One region of the Bartonella sp. bp_1 genome, then DNA from elsewhere that is predicted to be linked to it. Evidence: riboswitches for the same ligand, from Rfam matches in the RefSeq annotation. Region 1 holds a riboswitch; each other region holds the start of a gene.

The links. Region 1 has a riboswitch for cobalamin ahead of ACYZ97_RS06945 (energy-coupling factor ABC transporter permease). Riboswitches for the same ligand answer to the same signal wherever they lie in the genome.
Region 2: it holds a riboswitch for cobalamin, as region 1 does, so the genes downstream of both, metE (5-methyltetrahydropteroyltriglutamate--homocysteine S-methyltransferase) here and ACYZ97_RS06945 (energy-coupling factor ABC transporter permease) in region 1, are expected to answer to the same signal.
Region 3: it holds a riboswitch for cobalamin, as region 1 does, so the genes downstream of both, cobU (bifunctional adenosylcobinamide kinase/adenosylcobinamide-phosphate guanylyltransferase) here and ACYZ97_RS06945 (energy-coupling factor ABC transporter permease) in region 1, are expected to answer to the same signal.

The regions. Positions count from the first base shown of each region.
Region 1 covers NZ_CM147851.1:1,397,296-1,402,868, forward strand. Annotated here, with positions in the region: gene ACYZ97_RS06935 (ABC transporter ATP-binding protein/permease) at 1-1,043, opposite strand, end outside; gene ACYZ97_RS06940 (pyridoxal phosphate-dependent aminotransferase) at 1,385-2,587, shown strand; cobalamin riboswitch at 2,690-2,916, shown strand; gene ACYZ97_RS06945 (energy-coupling factor ABC transporter permease) at 2,957-3,640, shown strand; gene ACYZ97_RS06950 (hypothetical protein) at 3,671-4,057, shown strand; gene ACYZ97_RS06955 (copper chaperone PCu(A)C) at 4,110-4,631, shown strand; gene greA (transcription elongation factor GreA) at 4,766-5,239, shown strand; gene ACYZ97_RS06965 (glycosyltransferase family 4 protein) at 5,239-5,573, shown strand, end outside.
Region 2 covers NZ_CM147851.1:1,813,296-1,818,868, forward strand. Annotated here, with positions in the region: gene ACYZ97_RS08990 (aminotransferase class IV) at 1-166, shown strand, start outside; gene metE (5-methyltetrahydropteroyltriglutamate--homocysteine S-methyltransferase) at 291-2,609, opposite strand; cobalamin riboswitch at 2,742-2,980, opposite strand; gene nrdH (glutaredoxin-like protein NrdH) at 3,180-3,404, shown strand; gene ACYZ97_RS09005 (flagellar hook-basal body complex protein) at 3,636-5,573, shown strand, end outside.
Region 3 covers NZ_CM147851.1:1,092,217-1,097,789, reverse strand. Annotated here, with positions in the region: gene ACYZ97_RS05395 (cobyric acid synthase) at 345-1,799, shown strand; cobalamin riboswitch at 1,809-2,025, shown strand; gene cobU (bifunctional adenosylcobinamide kinase/adenosylcobinamide-phosphate guanylyltransferase) at 2,055-2,567, shown strand; gene cobW (cobalamin biosynthesis protein CobW) at 2,568-3,632, shown strand; gene cobN (cobaltochelatase subunit CobN) at 3,632-5,573, shown strand, end outside.

The DNA.
Region 1 (5,573 bases):
CACCGCAAGGATTGATGCGCCTGATTGAACGCTTGAACGGCAGCCTGTAACCGGCCAAAATCAATACCGCCACCAAAATAGATAGGAGCCGCAATAATATAGGGCGCAACATTACTTACCCAGCCATAACCGGCCGTAATGCCGGTCAATTTGGTTGTTGCAATGACAATACGCCATATAGCTGCCAAGACATTATTGACCCGCCCATCAAGATAGCGTTTTTCATCCGCTTCACTGCCCATCAGCGTCACGGAATCAATTGACCGGTTTGTATGCATCAAAGCGGCACGCAAATCAGCTTCGCGTGCATAGCGATTAGCATTGATTGTTACCAGATTACGGGCCACAAACCAGGTCAGGAATGAAGCAAAGCCGACATAAAGGATAACCGCCCAGATCATATAACCGGGCAGCGGAAAACTATAACCGGCAATAGTAAAGACAAAACCGGCAGTCATCGACCACAGTTTTGGTACAAACATCATCAATGTTACTGACGCTTGCAAAAGATTGATCCCCAAATCAGCCGTCGCTTCTGCCAAATGGCGGGCGTCTTCATGCAACCGCTGATCCGGATTGACACCGACTTCACCGGCCATGGAAAGCCGAAATGCCCGACGCGGTTGCATCCACTGGCTGATGAGATCATCTGTCAGCCCTTCACGTAGCTTGAGTTTAAGATATTGGTTGAGAAATGTCTGCGTCACATTGAATACCAGCAGCACACTGGCAATCGCAAAGAAAACCCCCAATTGAAAAATAAAGCCGTTGAAGTCACGACGGCTTAGCGCATTGAAAAAATCTTCTGTCCACGTAACAATCTGCAACTGTCCACGACCGATCAATATGATCAGTACAAAAATACCGAAAGCGGTAATCAACAGCGCATTACGCGTATGCGATTGCCAAAAAGCAATAAACATCAAACGCGCCTGATGTAAAAAACCTGTATTGGCGACTTCGCCTTCCCGCAACAGACCGGGTGTCACAGCAGCATCATCATATCCCGCTTTGCCTGCCTGTCTTTTTTTCTTGTCCACCATACAGTTCTTCCTTATCAGGCCGTTCTCTTAACCGGCAATAACGGCAGGAATGCGAGAGTCGCATAAAGGCAGACATTGTAAATGTGCATGGAAATAAAAGCCTTCGATCATAAAATTATACTATGCTACCACTTTCTTAAAAAAAACATTCAAAGCAGAAAATAAAATTTTTTCCTATACAGTTTTTTGATCAATGTTTTCTTGCACTTTGCCTCATCTTGCGACATAGATTGCGACATCTGGTTTTCTGCCATTGAACGGTATTTTGCAATATTGGAATATACACAGCAATGTCATTTAACCAATCATGGTCCATTTGCCGATTTTGAGGAGACGAAATCATGGCTTTTATTGCTGATGCCCTTTCCCGCATCAAACCTTCTGCAACCATCGCTGTTTCACAAAAGGCCCGTGAGCTGCAGGCTAAAGGTCGTGACGTCATTGCATTGAGCGCTGGCGAGCCTGATTTTGACACACCTGACAATGTCAAACAGGCAGCTATTGCTGCCATCCATGCCGGTAAAACCAAATATACACCTGTTTCAGGTATTCCGGAATTGCGTGAAGCCATCGTCAAAAAATTCAAACGTGAAAACAATCTCGATTATAAGCCTGAACAGATTATTGTCGGCACAGGCGGCAAACAGATATTGTTCAATGCATTCATGGCAACCCTCAATCCCGGCGATGAAGTCATTATCCCGGCGCCTTATTGGGTAAGCTATCCAGAAATGGTCTCGTTGATGAACGGCACCCCTGTTTTTATCGAAACCAAAGAAGCGCATGATTACAAGTTACAGCCGGATGAGCTAGAGAGTGTCATTACCGATAAAACCAAATGGTTTATCTTCAACTCCCCTTCTAATCCATCTGGCGCAGCCTATACCCATGATGAACTTAAAAAGCTGACCGATGTTCTGCTTAAATATCCGCAGGTCCATATCCTGACCGATGATATGTATGAACACCTGACCTACGGCGATTTCAAATTTGTCACCCCCGTCGAGGTAGAGCCTAAACTTTATGAACGTACATTGACCATGAACGGCGTGTCAAAAGCCTATGCCATGACCGGCTGGCGTATCGGCTATGCCGGTGGACCGCTACCTTTGATCAAGGCTATGGATACGATTCAAAGCCAGCAGACATCCGGTACATCTTCTATTTCACAATGGGCCGCTGTTGAGGCTCTCAACGGACCACAGGATTTTGTCAACAAAAACAAGGCGATTTTCCAAGCCCGCCGTGATTTGGTTGTCTCCATGCTCAATCAAGCCAATGGAATCAAATGCCCTGTGCCGGAAGGTGCCTTTTACGTCTATCCTTCCTGTGCAGGCCTCATCGGTAAAAAGACACCATCCGGCAAAGTAATCGAAACAGACGAGGATTTCGTGACTGAACTTCTTGAAACAGAGGCCGTTGCCGTTGTCCATGGCAGCGCTTTCGGTCTGGGGCCCGCATTCCGTATTTCCTATGCAACATCGGAAAAACTGCTTGAAGAAGCCTGTTCACGAATTCAGCGTTTCTGCGCAAGTCTGCGTTAATCGCATACGAATAGAACGTATTAAATAACAACGCGCACCATAAAAAAACCGCCCTTTAAGGGGCGGTTTTTTATTCATTGCATTGCGTTGATATCTGATCCGTTTTATGGATATTTTGACGGTTTTCCAAAAGACAGACGTCTGGCGGAATATAAAAGGGAAAACGGTAAGATTGACCAAACGAGGGATCAAAGCCGTGACTGCCCCCGCAACTGTATATGAACGGGCTTATACAATCGGGTGAAAGCTCGGCCACTATGTAAATGGGAAGGTTTGTATAAGCTGTTTCGGTCATGAGTCAGGAAACCTGCCGTCATTATTGTTACGAATCCGATTAAAAGGCACGGTGGGTGCCAAAGGAGATAAAATATGCATATTGAACCAGGCGTTGTCACAGGCGCAAAACTTGTTCTCAGTTACGCAACAGCAGCAACCGCTTTTTCCATTGCTGGCAAAATGGCATGGGATACGATCAGAAAAGATGGCGGTGTTCTATCACTGGCTGCACGTAGCCTGATCACAACCGCACTTGTTTTTTGTTTTTTCGAAGTTTTACCCCATCATGCGGTTGGTGTATCCGAAGTCCATCTGATATTGGGCTCGACCCTGTTTCTGATCTTCGGCGCTGGGCCAGCAGCAATTGGTCTGGCATTGGGACTACTTGTCCAAGGTCTTTTTTTCGCCCCCTTTGACCTGCCTCAATATGGCATGAATGTTACAACTCTGCTGGTGCCGCTCTATGGCATGAGTCTGTTAGCCAAGCGTCTCATCCCCAATAAAGTCGCGTATAAGGATGTCAAATATTCACAGGCGCTAGCACTCTCAACCAGCTATCAGGCCGGCATTGTCGCATGGGTCGCATTCTGGGCCTTTTACGGCGAAGGTCTAAGCGTTGGCACTTTGGCCAATGTATCGACTTTCGGCATTGCTTATATGAGTGTCATTCTGGTTGAGCCATTGGTTGATCTTGGCGTCCTTGCCATAGCTAAAGCTTTTGACAAGATTGAAAACAGCGGCCTTGTGCAACAACGCCTCTATCAATCTGCCAGCTAAGAAAAAATCCTTAAGGAACGCAATACGATAATGCGTGACGCAACCGCCAAAGCTCATTCTAAAAAAAAGATGTTCAGACTTTTTCTGGCCTTTGCCCTTTTTGTACAGTCCATGGGTATGGCCATGGCTGGGCCGGCGGATGCGTCACCCCTAACCCAATATGATGCCTTTGGCAGTATTATTTGCGGTACACAAAACCACAGCCATAATGCATCCAATCATCCTATCGCGACCTGTTGCGGGACGGGATGCATCCTCAATGGCATCACAACACAAGACTTCGGCCAGCATGACGCTATTTTAAACCTGAATATGCGTGATGGTGAAAGACTTGCCCTGTCACATCCTCAAGACGAGAAACATGTTCTTTACCGAGGCCCCTTCCGCGCCCGGCCCCCTCCTCTCCAAAGATTTTAACAACATCCTTTTCCAATCATAAACAGATTTTAAAAATTCTCAGGAGATATCCATGTTTCATTCTTTTTTCCAACGTCTCAATAGACGTGCTTTTGCTCTGCTTCTTATGACAGCTCTGCTTGGCTTGACAAATTTTGCCCATGCCCATGAATATAAAGCCGGATCACTCGAAATAGATCATCCATGGTCACGTGCCACCCCCAATGGAGCCAAGGTTGCCGGCGGATACCTTAAAATTATCAATCATGGCAATGAAGCCGACCGTTTGGTTTCTGTTTCATCCGAGCTTTCAGGAAAGGCCGAAATTCATACCATGTCAGTTGAAAATGGTGTCATGAAAATGCGCCATCTGATGGATGGCGTTGAAATTCCTGCCGGCAAAACCATAGAATTCAAGCCCGGTGCCTATCATATCATGTTCATGAATATCACAGCACCGGTTAAGGCCGAGACAAAGTTCAAAGGCAAGCTGGTCTTTGAAAAAGCCGGTACAGTAGATGTTGAGTTTGCTGTTGAAGCTATGGGAGCACAAACACCTGAACATAATCAGCATCAGGATAAGCACCAACATTAGTTTAATTTTTGCAAATTAAAAATTTTACGCTATATTAGATATCAGATTGATCAAATGTAACGGGTTCCAGAAGAAATTCTGGAAGCCGTTTCTTTTTATACTGGCCACAAGGCAAAACAAGAAAGGGGACTTAGATGGAAACGGTTCCAATGACAAAAACAGGTTTCGAGCGCCTTAAGGAAGAGCTCCGCTGGCGTCAACAGGACGAACGTCCGCGTATTATCGAAGCCATTTCAGAAGCGCGCGCCCATGGCGATCTGTCTGAAAATGCCGAATATCATGCAGCCAAAGAAGCACAGAGTCTGAATGAAGGCCGTATCAATGAACTGGAAGGCTATGTTGCCCGCGCTCAGGTCATTGAGATTTCTTCGCTTTCAGGCGACAAGGTTGTTTTTGGCGCCACTGTGAAGCTGATTGATGAAGATACCGAAGAAGAAAAAGTCTATCAGATTGTCGGTGATCAAGAAGCCGATGTTAAAGATGGCAAAATTTCAATCTCTTCCCCCATTGCACGAGCTTTAATCGGCAAAATGGAAGGCGATACGATTGAAGTCAACGCACCGGGCGGTGCGCGTGGTTATGAAATCATCGAGATTTTGTTTATCTAATGAATACATCGCTTGACGATACGGATATTATCGCCCCGAATTTCAAAAAACGTCTTTCGGGGGTGACATCCACAATCATACAGTTGGTACCTTTACAGCGCCGTCATGGCGTCCATATCACCACACTCGGCCCCGGCCTTCCTGACAGTCTGCCTTCCTTAAGCTGGTTTTCACTTTTCGGCCTATGGAAAAAACCGAAAAACAAACCTTTCCGTATCTGGCATGCCCGACGCAATATTGAAATGGCGTTTGGCATTATCCTGCGTGATCTTTTGCGCATGCGTATCAAGCTACTTTTTACCTCTGTTGCACAGCGCCATCATAAACCTTTTAC
Region 2 (5,573 bases), 420 kb from region 1:
CACACTGGAGGAAACCTTTGCCGCACGCGAAGTCTTTATCAGTTCCGCTTCAACTTTTGCAGCACCTGTTATTGAACTGGATGGCCGACCAATCAGCAATGGCACCCCCGGCCCGACCACGCTCCAATTACGCAAGCTCTATATTGATCAGGCCGAACGGTACTGAAGATCGCTGGAGAGCGTATACAAACGGCTATCCTTTTACCATCAACATTACATCACCTTAAAATATTACAGCTCCCCAGCTGTTAGCCATCATGGGCAGGGCCGGATCGGCCCTGCTTCCTTTTTTATTTCTCCCTGAGTATTCTCGCTGCGGTAACCATATTCTCAATAGCAGGTTTAACCTCCTGCCATTGGCGGGTTTTCAAACCGCAATCAGGATTGATCCATATCTGTTGCGGTTTCAACCGCAACAGTGCCCTTTCAATAAGGCTGACCATTTCATCAACAGTTGGAATACGCGGTGAATGGATATCATAAATCCCCGGCCCCACTTCATTGGGGTAATTAAAACGGCGAAATGTATCAAGCAATTCCATTTTCGAACGTGATGTTTCAATCGAAATGACATCGGCATCCATATCGGCAATAGACGCGATGATATCGTCAAACTCCGAATAACACATATGTGTATGGATCTGCGTTGTATCTTGTACCGTGCTTTGACAAAGGCGGAAACATTCAACCGCCCAATCCAGATAATACGCCTTGTCTTTATCTCTCAGCGGCAATCCTTCACGCAATGCCGCCTCATCAATCTGGATAATTTGTGCACCGGCTTTTTCTAAATCTTTCACCTCTTCACGAATCGCCAATGCAATTTGACGGCATGTATCCGCGCGCGGCTGATCATCACGTACAAATGACCAATTCAAAATAGTCACAGGCCCGGTCAACATGCCTTTCACCGGTTTTTGCGTAAATGATTGGGCAATCTGCCACCATTGAACAGTCATGGCTTGCGGACGGCTGACATCCCCATAAATAATGGGCGGACGCACATAACGGGATCCATAGCTCTGCACCCAGCCATGCTGAGTAAACGCGAAGCCTGACAGCTGCTCACCAAAATACTGTACCATATCATTGCGCTCAAATTCACCATGTACCAATACATCCAGCCCTGCCTCTTCCTGCCATGCAATGGCATCGCGCGTCCGTTCACGTAAAAAGTCATTATAAACCCGTTTATTGATCTCGCCTTTGGAAAATTGCGAGCGTACTTTTCGCACATCGCTTGACTGCGGAAACGATCCGATTGTCGTTGTAGGAAACAATGGCAAACCGAGAATATCACATTGCTTTTTATATCGTTGCCCATAGGGTGAAGAACGATTGACGGAATGCTTCTTTTGATAATGTTTTTGCAAATCCGGTTGATGGATGCGTAATGATGAATACCGATTGGAAACAGCTTCCGCATTATCTTCAAGTTGTTGACGCACATCATTGGGTTGCCCTCCCAATGCTTTGGCCAGAACAGACAGCTCTTCCAATTTTTGTGTTCCAAAAGCAAGCCATGATTTTAACTCGTCATCCAGTTTAGTCTCAAGAGCCAAATCAATCGGCACATGCAACAACGAACAGGAGGGGGCCAATTCTACACGCTCTACACCCAACCGCTTGACAATCGGCGACAGTCTCTCAATCCACTTTCGCAAATCGGTACGCCATATATTGCGTCCATCGATGACACCCAAGGAAAGAATCTGGGTATCACGCAATCCCCCAACGATATTATCCAGCTGATCATCACCACGTACAAGATCAATATGTAAGCCACCAACCGGCAATGACAAAGCTGTCTGGATATTATCGCCCAGATCGCCAAAATAACTTGCCAGCATAATTTGGGGGCATTTTTCTTGAGTAAGAAGCCGATAAGCATAATCAAATGCACCGCGTTGATTGGCATCCAAATCTGTCACCAGAACCGGTTCGTCAATCTGCACCCATTCACAACCAACCGATTTGAGTTGCTGCAACAATTGCAGATAAATCGGCAGGAGATGTGGTAACAGGCTAAGCGGATCAATATCCGCCTCGCGACATTTTGACAGCATTAAGAATGTAATCGGCCCAAGAATGACTGGACGGGTTATAATCCCTTCGCTTCTGGCTTCCAAAAACTCTTCTACCGGTTTTATGGACTTTAGGGAAAATGGCTGGCGCGGTCGTAGCTCCGGCACCAGATAATGATAGTTGGTATCAAACCATTTGGTCATTTCCAATGCCTTGCGGCCTTTTGTATATTCACCTTGATGACAACTGCAATCACCACTTTCTTCATGTCCACGGGCCAAAGAAAAATAATGCTCAAGAAAACTTTTCGGCGTTGCAAGCTCTGCCTTTTCATTCATAACGCCAACCATGATGGCCGTATCCAACACATGGTCATAGAGCGAAAAATCATTGGACGGGATGATCGTAATTCCCTGCCGCTTTTGTAAAAGCCAATGTCTTTTCCGAAGCACGGAGGCTATTTTTAAAAGTTCGGATTCACTTATTTCATGGCGCCAAAATGATTCAAGTGCCTGTTTCAATTCTCGTTTTGCACCAATCCGCGGAAAGCCGAGCGATGCGGTTTTTATTGTTTTTCCAGTCATAATAAACCCCTATAAAAGGGGGCAAAGGGTAAGCGGACACCATTTGGAATATATACAATATTCCATCCGGCAACCTCCGGGACACCCCGCCCGTAGATAATGGAACACGCCTGCCTCCTCATAAAGACAGAACATGCTTTTCATGCCGCGGCAGGTCTCCTGGCTTGCAGGTCAACGCCTTCATCCGTCTTCCCGAATTTTCATTCAGTGACATCAATGGATATCGGCTCACCACATACAGTTGCGGGGGCAGCTCCGGCTTTTAGCATTCTGCGATAAGATCAGCATCAACCAATCCATTAGAAATGCCATACCGGATTCCCTCTTAGCTATGTCGGTTAAAACAAAGAACCACGACAAAAAATGATTTGGCATAGCCTTTTCACAAAGTCAATAATCATATAAAGATTTGCTTATATGTTTATGTATTGATATAAAATCAGATCGCAATATTGATCTTGTTCTGCTCCCAAAAAACTTCATATTGACGATTTGTAAACTTTTTATATCTATATATTGTGTCATATCCTTCAAAAACCGTCTATGAGACACAAGAGCAGGAGCATCGACATGACCATTACCATTTATTCCAAACCATCATGTGTTCAATGCAACGCCACTTATCGTGCACTGGCCAATATGGGTATTGATTATGAAGTGGTTGATATTACAGAGGATAAAAAGGCTTTTTCCTATGTCCAGCAATTAGGCTATCGGCAGGTACCGGTTGTCGTTGCCGGAGAAAATCACTGGTCAGGTTTCCGTCCCGATATGCTGAACGGACTACCGCACTAGACTCTAAACTTCAAAGGAAGCTACTTGCTATCCTCAATCAGGACAAAGAGGGGATTACCTTTTTAATCGTCTTTAACGTTGCATCATGCCCCATTTGTGTAATGTAAAAAAAATATGCCGCTTTGCTATTTGCATCATACTGAAGATACTGCCTGAGCTTGAATATCCAGCTTCACGCAAGCTTATCCGTATAAAAGATAGGCTGTAAAAGTGTAAAACGGGGAAAGCGGCATGAGCGTCTATGGCATGATGCGAACCGGTGTATCGGGCATGAACGGACAGGCAAACCGCCTTTCCAGTATTGCCGATAACGTCGCCAATTCTGCCACCACGGGTTACAAACGTTCCGACGTCCAGTTTTCAACCCTTGTTATTCCAAACAATTATCGCAGCTATCAATCAGGCGGCATCAATAGCCATGCCCGCCATATGATTTCCCAACAAGGAACCGCTCGTCCTACCCATGAATTGGGCGATGCCATGATCAACGGCTCAGGGTTCTTTCAGGTCGAAGATTCAGGTGGCCGAAAATTTCTGACACGTGCCGGTTCATTCCGTCCAGATAAAGACGGTTATCTGCAAAATGCCCAAGGCTATTATCTTCTGGATGAAAAAGGCCAAAAATTAAAAATAGATTCCAATGAAAAGCTTGAGAGTGAAGTCACGACAAAAATCGATATGTCGATGAATCTCAAGGCGACAGACACGGCACATCCACTTAACCCCCGCCCCAGCAGCAAGGTGAATGTTTCCGGTAACATCAATAAAGATACACCGATCATGCCAACTCTCGGCATCAATCCTTCAATACAACTCGACAAGACAGCATCAACGATTACACTACCATTCGATCCTGATAATGCGGCAACATACAATGAGAAATCATCTGTTACGGTCAAGGACGGACAGGGACGCGATGTCATACTTGATGTCTATTTGAGCAAAACCGCTCCAGACAGCTGGACCATGAATATCCAGAAGCTTATGCCTGACGGAAGCCATCAGCAGGTTTTACAAAATGAACCCCTGAATTTTGATACAGCCGGCAACCTTATCGGTGCACCGGCCAACTTGTCGCTCAATATACCAAATGAAGATGGCAATACCTTTACACTCGACTTCAACCTTGGCGCGAATGTAACGCAAAGCGGTTCATCAAGCTCCGTCAAATTGACATCAGATCGCCGCTTTGATCCAGATAATCGTGCAACCTATCATGAAAAAACGACCCAGACCGTATATGATAAAAACGGGAATGCCATCAATATAGATACCTACTTCACCAAAAAAGATGACAACACTTGGGAAGTCAATGTCTACGGTCAGGATATTTCAACCAATCCCCCCGGCTACATTCGTCTTTCCGGTAGCCAGATAGTCCATTTTAATGAATCCGGTGGTATGATCGATTCCAATTCCGGTATGGTGCTGACAATCCCCGATGCAACAGGCAATGATTTTACAGTGCAAATGTCATGGGGTGGTCTCCTCACTCAAAAAGAGCTAGCAAGCGACCTCTCCAGCAATATCGACGGACTCAATCCTAACGACCCAAACTCATATAACCGGAAACAGACGGTCACGGTCTATGACCCCTATGGTCAAGCCATACAATTGGAAACCTTCTTCACCAAAACAGGCCCGAATGAATGGCAGATGAGCGTTTATAGAATGCATGACTCTACCAAACCGGCAACCTATCAGCTGTTGACAAAAGAGTACCCAATCACATTTGATGCCAATGGCAAGCCTACAAATCCGCTCGGCTTGGCTAACCCTTCTATCGCTATTCCCGATTCAACCGGCAGCGGTGTTTTCAATGTTGATCTCAACCTTCAGAATATGATGACCCAGACCGGCGCCGATTATATTGCATCGCTGCGATCCAACGGTCATCCGGAAGGATATTACCAGAACTTTACAATCGGCACGGGCGGTGAAGTTATGGTCAACTATACCAATGGTGTTATTATGGAAAAAGGCCGGTTCAAACTGGGTTCAGTCATCTCTCCTGATGAACTGACCGTACTTTCCGGCACTGTTTTCGAAGTCAACGAAAAGAGTGGCGAGCTGGTCACCGGTTATCCGGGCGAAGACGGCTTCGGCTCAATCATGTCCGGTGTGTTGGAAGAATCCAATGTCGAGATGGGCGATGAATTGGCCCTGATG
Region 3 (5,573 bases), 310 kb from region 1:
TATTTTAGAATACAAATTGCAGATGCTGTCTTTTAGCGTGGCATTGTGGTGAAGTCCATGCACAGGCAGTTGATTGAGGTGCTTAAAATAAAAAAAAACTGCGTTCGACGTGGCCGATACGCAGTTTTTTTAAGACTAGTTTTCCTCGAACTATGAGGAACATTCCGGTACGCAATACCTGATCCGGAAAGAAGAGGCTTTTCAATTTGCTCTTGACCTTCTGTTTAAAGGCAATCTGTTAATTCCAGGTTATCGAAGGCTTAAATAAGTATGAATCACGCTCTTTTTTTTGAAAAAATGTTATTATATGCAGATGCCGGAAAGACTATGGAATAGGTGGTAATATGGCGCGGGCTTTAATGTTTCAGGGAACGGGATCGGATGTTGGTAAGACCGTTCTGGTTGCTGGCCTTTGTCGTCTTGCGCGTCATAAAGGTCTGCGTGTGAGGCCTTTTAAACCGCAGAACATGTCTAATAATGCTGCGGTTGCTTCGGGAGGGGGAGAAATAGGACGAGGACAATGGCTGCAGGCTTTTGCCTGTGGTGTAGAGCCTTGCGTTGATATGAATCCAGTTTTGTTGAAGCCACAAAGTGAAAATGGTGCACAAGTCATTGTTCAAGGCAAAGTCTATGGTAATGCCAAGGGATATGAATACCAAGATATGAAAGGCAAGCTGCTGCCTTATGTGATGAAATCATTTGAAAGAGTAAAAAGTAAAGCCGATATTGTTTTGGTTGAAGGTGCGGGGTCACCTGCTGAAACCAATCTACGCAAAAATGATGTCGCCAATATGGGATTTGCAGAAAAGGCCGATATTCCTGTGGTGCTTATAGGGGATATTGATCGTGGTGGTGTTATTGCTTCGCTTGTCGGCACACATACCATTTTGGACTCGTGCGACCGGGAGCGTATTGCCGGTTATCTCATCAATAAATTTCGTGGTGACCCTTCATTGTTTGATGATGGACTTAAAGAGATTGAAAAATATACAGGCTGGCCGAGCTATGGGGTTGTCCCGTGGATTGAGGCTATGAGCCGATTGCCGGCAGAAGATTCTGTCGGCCTTTTTAAGGTTCGAGGAGCTTCAACCGGGCGGATTAAAATTGCTGTTCCTGTTTTGCCGCATATTGCCAATTTTGATGATTTTGATCCTCTGATTCAGGAAAAAGATGTTGATCTTGTTTTTGTCCGTGTGGGTGAACCGATCGCTTATGATTGCCATGCCGTGATTATTCCAGGTAGCAAGGCAACCATTGCAGATATGGAGACGGTTCAGAATCAGTCATGGACTGATGATATTCGCCGTTGTTATGAAAACGGTGCAGAAATCATCGGGATATGTGGTGGGTTTCAGATGCTTGGCCGTATTATTGATGATCCGGACGGAATAGAAGGGCGCACGCGCCGGATTAATGGTTTGGGGCTGCTTGATATCGTGACAGCTTTAAAACCTGAAAAGATTACGCGCAATATAATGGCTCATTCCTATCGCGATCATACTGATTTGCAGGGATATGAAATCCATTTGGGAGAAAGCGCCGGCCCTGATTGTGATAATGCTTTTCTTGAAATTGATGGACGTAAGGAAGGCGCGGCTTCTTCAGATGGCAGAGTATGGGGAACTTATCTGCATGGACTGTTTAATAATGGTACTTTTCGTCAGAAGTTTCTTAAAAGGCTTGGTGGTTTTTCGTCCGGTTGCAATCAACATGATATTATTGATCAGGCATTGGATGACATTGCCAACGCATTGGCGCAAGCAATCGATATTGATGCGCTTTTTGCTCTTGCGCGTTGATGAGGGGCACGCTAACGTCAATTATCGGTCTTTTTTGTGATTATTCAAAATATGAACAAAAGAGTGAAAAGGGAATGTGAAAGCTTCATTGCTATATCACAGCCGACCCCGCGACTGTAGAGCGTTAGAAGATGCCAAGGCTTTATAGCAGCCACTGAGAAATCGGGAAGGCGGCAGATTTTGTCAAAGCGCGAGCCAGGAGACCTGCCGATTGGTTGATTTGCCGGATTTTTCGGTGCCGACACGGAGGTTGTTTTGGCAAAACTTATATTGGTGCTCGGCGGGGCACGTTCAGGCAAATCGCAATTTGCCGAAGATATCATTTTAAAAAGCGGTTTGAAACCCGTTTATCTTGCTACGGCTGAAATTATTGATGAAGAAATGGCAACGCGGATCATTCGGCATCGGGCGCGGCGCGGGCCTGAATGGCACAATCTTCATGCGCCGCTTGAGCTAGCTGAAAAACTGCTTGAAGAAACGGATGAGAACTCTGCCATTTTGGTTGATTGTATGACGCTTTGGCTGAGTAATCTGCTTTATTATAACGCAAAAGTTGAAAAGACATTTGACCGCTTTATTGAATCGCTGAAAAAAATGCAGGGGCTTGTAGTTTTTGTAGCCAACGAGGTGGGGCTTGGTCTGGTGCCCGAAAGTGAATTGGGGCGCCGTTTTCGTGATCTTGCCGGTTTGCTCAATCAAGAAATGGCAAAAGAAATGGATGAAGTTTATTTCATCGCTGCCGGTCTGCCGCTCAAATTGAAAGGATAGATGATGGGTCAGGAATTTTTATCATCCAAAATACCCGTGACTGTTATTACGGGGTTTCTGGGTTCGGGTAAGACGACAATGATCCGTTCTTTGTTAGAGAATGCACAAGGCAAACGGATTGCCCTCATCATCAACGAGTTTGGCGATATGGGGGTTGATGGCGGACTTTTAAAGGGATGCGGCATTGAAAACTGTCGTGACGAGGATGTAATCGAGCTTAATAATGGCTGTATCTGTTGTACAGTGGCAGAAGATTTTATTCCGACAATGGGCAAACTTCTGGCACGCGCTGACCGGCCAGATCATATTGTTATTGAAACATCGGGATTGGCGCTTCCCCAGCCTTTGGTGGCTGCCTTTAATTGGCCGGAAATCAAGACGCAGGTAACAGTTGATGGTGTTGTTACCGTTATTGATGCACCTGCTGTGGCACAAGGGCGTTTTGCTGATGATCATGACAGGATTGATCATCAGCGTAGTAGCGATGAATCGTTGGATCATGAAAGTCCCTTGGAAGAGCTTTTTGAAGACCAGATTCATGCTGCTGATCTCATTGTTTTGAACAAGGTCGATCAGCTTGATGGAAAGGCGATGGATATTGTTAGAAAAGAAGTATCCAGTCGTTCAACCCGGCCTGTCCGCATGCTCGAGGCGAGCTTCGGTAATCTCGGCGCTGATCTTTTGCTGGGGCTTGGGATTGGCACGGAAATGGATATCGGCAACCGAAAATCCCATCATGAATTGCACCATGAAGACGGGGTGCCGCATAGCCATGACGATTTTATAAGTTTTGTTGTCGAGGGACATAAGATTGTTGATCAGAAAGCATTTCTTGCCCGGCTCGAGGATGTGATTGCTCGGCATGATGTTCTACGACTTAAAGGTTTTGTTGATGTGGACGGCAAGCCGATGCGGCTGGTTGTTCAGGCTGTCGGTTCACGCATTGATAGTTATTTTGATCGGCCTTGGTCGGCGCAGGAAAAACGTCAGAGCCGTCTTGTCGTGATTGGTTTGAACGAGATGGATCAGGAAAAAATAAAACAAGAAATGGCCAGTTTTTTCTAATGCATTTATTGCTGGCACAAAAAGGCACCTTAAGTGATGCTGAGGAAGCTATTGATCTTGGGCAGTCTCCGGCAGATATGCTTTTTTTGTCTGCAGCGGACACAGAAATTGCCTGTTTGAGTGCGGCTAAGGCAGTGCTTGGACAGGGTCTACCTCAATTGCGTTTGGCTAATTTGATGCAATTATCGCATCCTATGTCGGTCGATACTTATATTGACCGTACCGTGCAATATGCCAAAATTATTGTTGTACGGGTAATTGGCGGAGAAGCCTATTGGCCTTATGGCCTTCAGATGTTTCATAGTACTGCACTGGAACATAATATTGCACTGGTTGTGATCCCTGGTGATGATAAATGGGATGAAAATCTTGAACGTTTTTCGACAGTGCCGCGTGAACATAGCTATGCGTTGTGGCAGTATTTGTTAGAAGGTGGGGCTGAAAATGCCCAACAGTTTTTAAATTATATGGCTTTTCTGATCGGGCGGGATGAAAAGCCTTTGTCTGCGCGGCCTTTAATGAAAGCAGGATTGTGGTGGCCGGAAGGTAGTAATCGTTCTGATGATCTGCTGGCACGTTTTAAGGCTGATGGCAGGCCGGTTGTTGCGATATGTTTTTATCGGGCATTGGTACAAAGTGGTCAATTGAAGCCGGTACAGGCTTTGATTGAAGCTTTGGATTGTCAAGGTATGCAGGCGCTGCCAATTTTTGTTTCCAGTTTGAAGGATCCGCTATCTTGCAAGGTTGTTTCAGAAATTTTCAACCATTGCCCGCCGGATATTGTGCTGAATGCCACGGGTTTTGCCGTTTCTACGGGGCTTGATGATCGCGAGGCGACCATTCTTGAATATAAGGATGCGATGGTCTTGCAGGTTATTTTTTCGGGACAGGATGAAGCGAGCTGGAGTCAATCCACGCAAGGACTTTCAGCTCGTGATCTTGCAATGAATGTCGCCTTGCCCGAGATTGATGGTCGGGTTATGACTCGTGCTGTCTCGTTCAAGATTGCCGATCATTACGATGAAGAAACGCAATGCAATATTGTATTCTATCAGCCTTTGGTGGATCGCATTGATTATGTGGCTGCCCTTGCCGCTAATTGGGTAAGATTGAAAAAAAAGCCGCGACATGAACGCCATGTTGCACTTGTCATTGCCAATTATCCTGGTGGCGACGGCAGGCTTGGACATGGCGTTGGATTGGATACGCCGGCATCTACACTTCTGGCGCTGCAGGAGATGCAACAGGCAGGTTACAATATTGAGGATTTGCCGATTGATGGTGATACACTGATTCATTTGCTGGCGCGGGGGCCAACCAATGAAGGAATGCAGGGGCGGATTGTTCGTGAAGCCTTGTCGCTTAATGATTACAGGTGTTTATTTGAAAAGCTTCCTAAAGAGATTCAAGCTGAGGTTCTAGCCCATTGGGGCGATCCCGGTCAGGACGCTTATGTGCGGGATGATGCTTTTGCCCTTCCAGTCATGCGTTTCGGGAAGATTGTTGTGGCTATACAGCCTGAACGCGCATACGGGATGGATGCCAAGCAGGTTTATCATGCTGCTGATATTGTGCCCTCTCATCATTATCTGAGCTTCTACTTCTGGCTTCGTTATGTTTACGCTGCCGATGCCGTTGTCCATATGGGCAAACATGGTAACCTTGAATGGCTGCCCGGCAAGGCCTTGGCGCTTTCTGCGCGGTGTTATCCAGAAATTGCCTTGGGGCCTTTGCCTCATATCTATCCTTTTATCGTCAATGACCCGGGTGAGGGGACGCAGGCTAAACGGCGTAGTAGTGCCGTTATTATTGATCATTTGACGCCGCCTTTGACGCGGGCTGAAAGCTATGGCCCGCTCAAAGATCTCGAAGTTTTGGTTGATGAATATTATCAGGCATCGGGTGTCGATCCACGTCGATTGGTAAAGTTAAAAGAGGAAA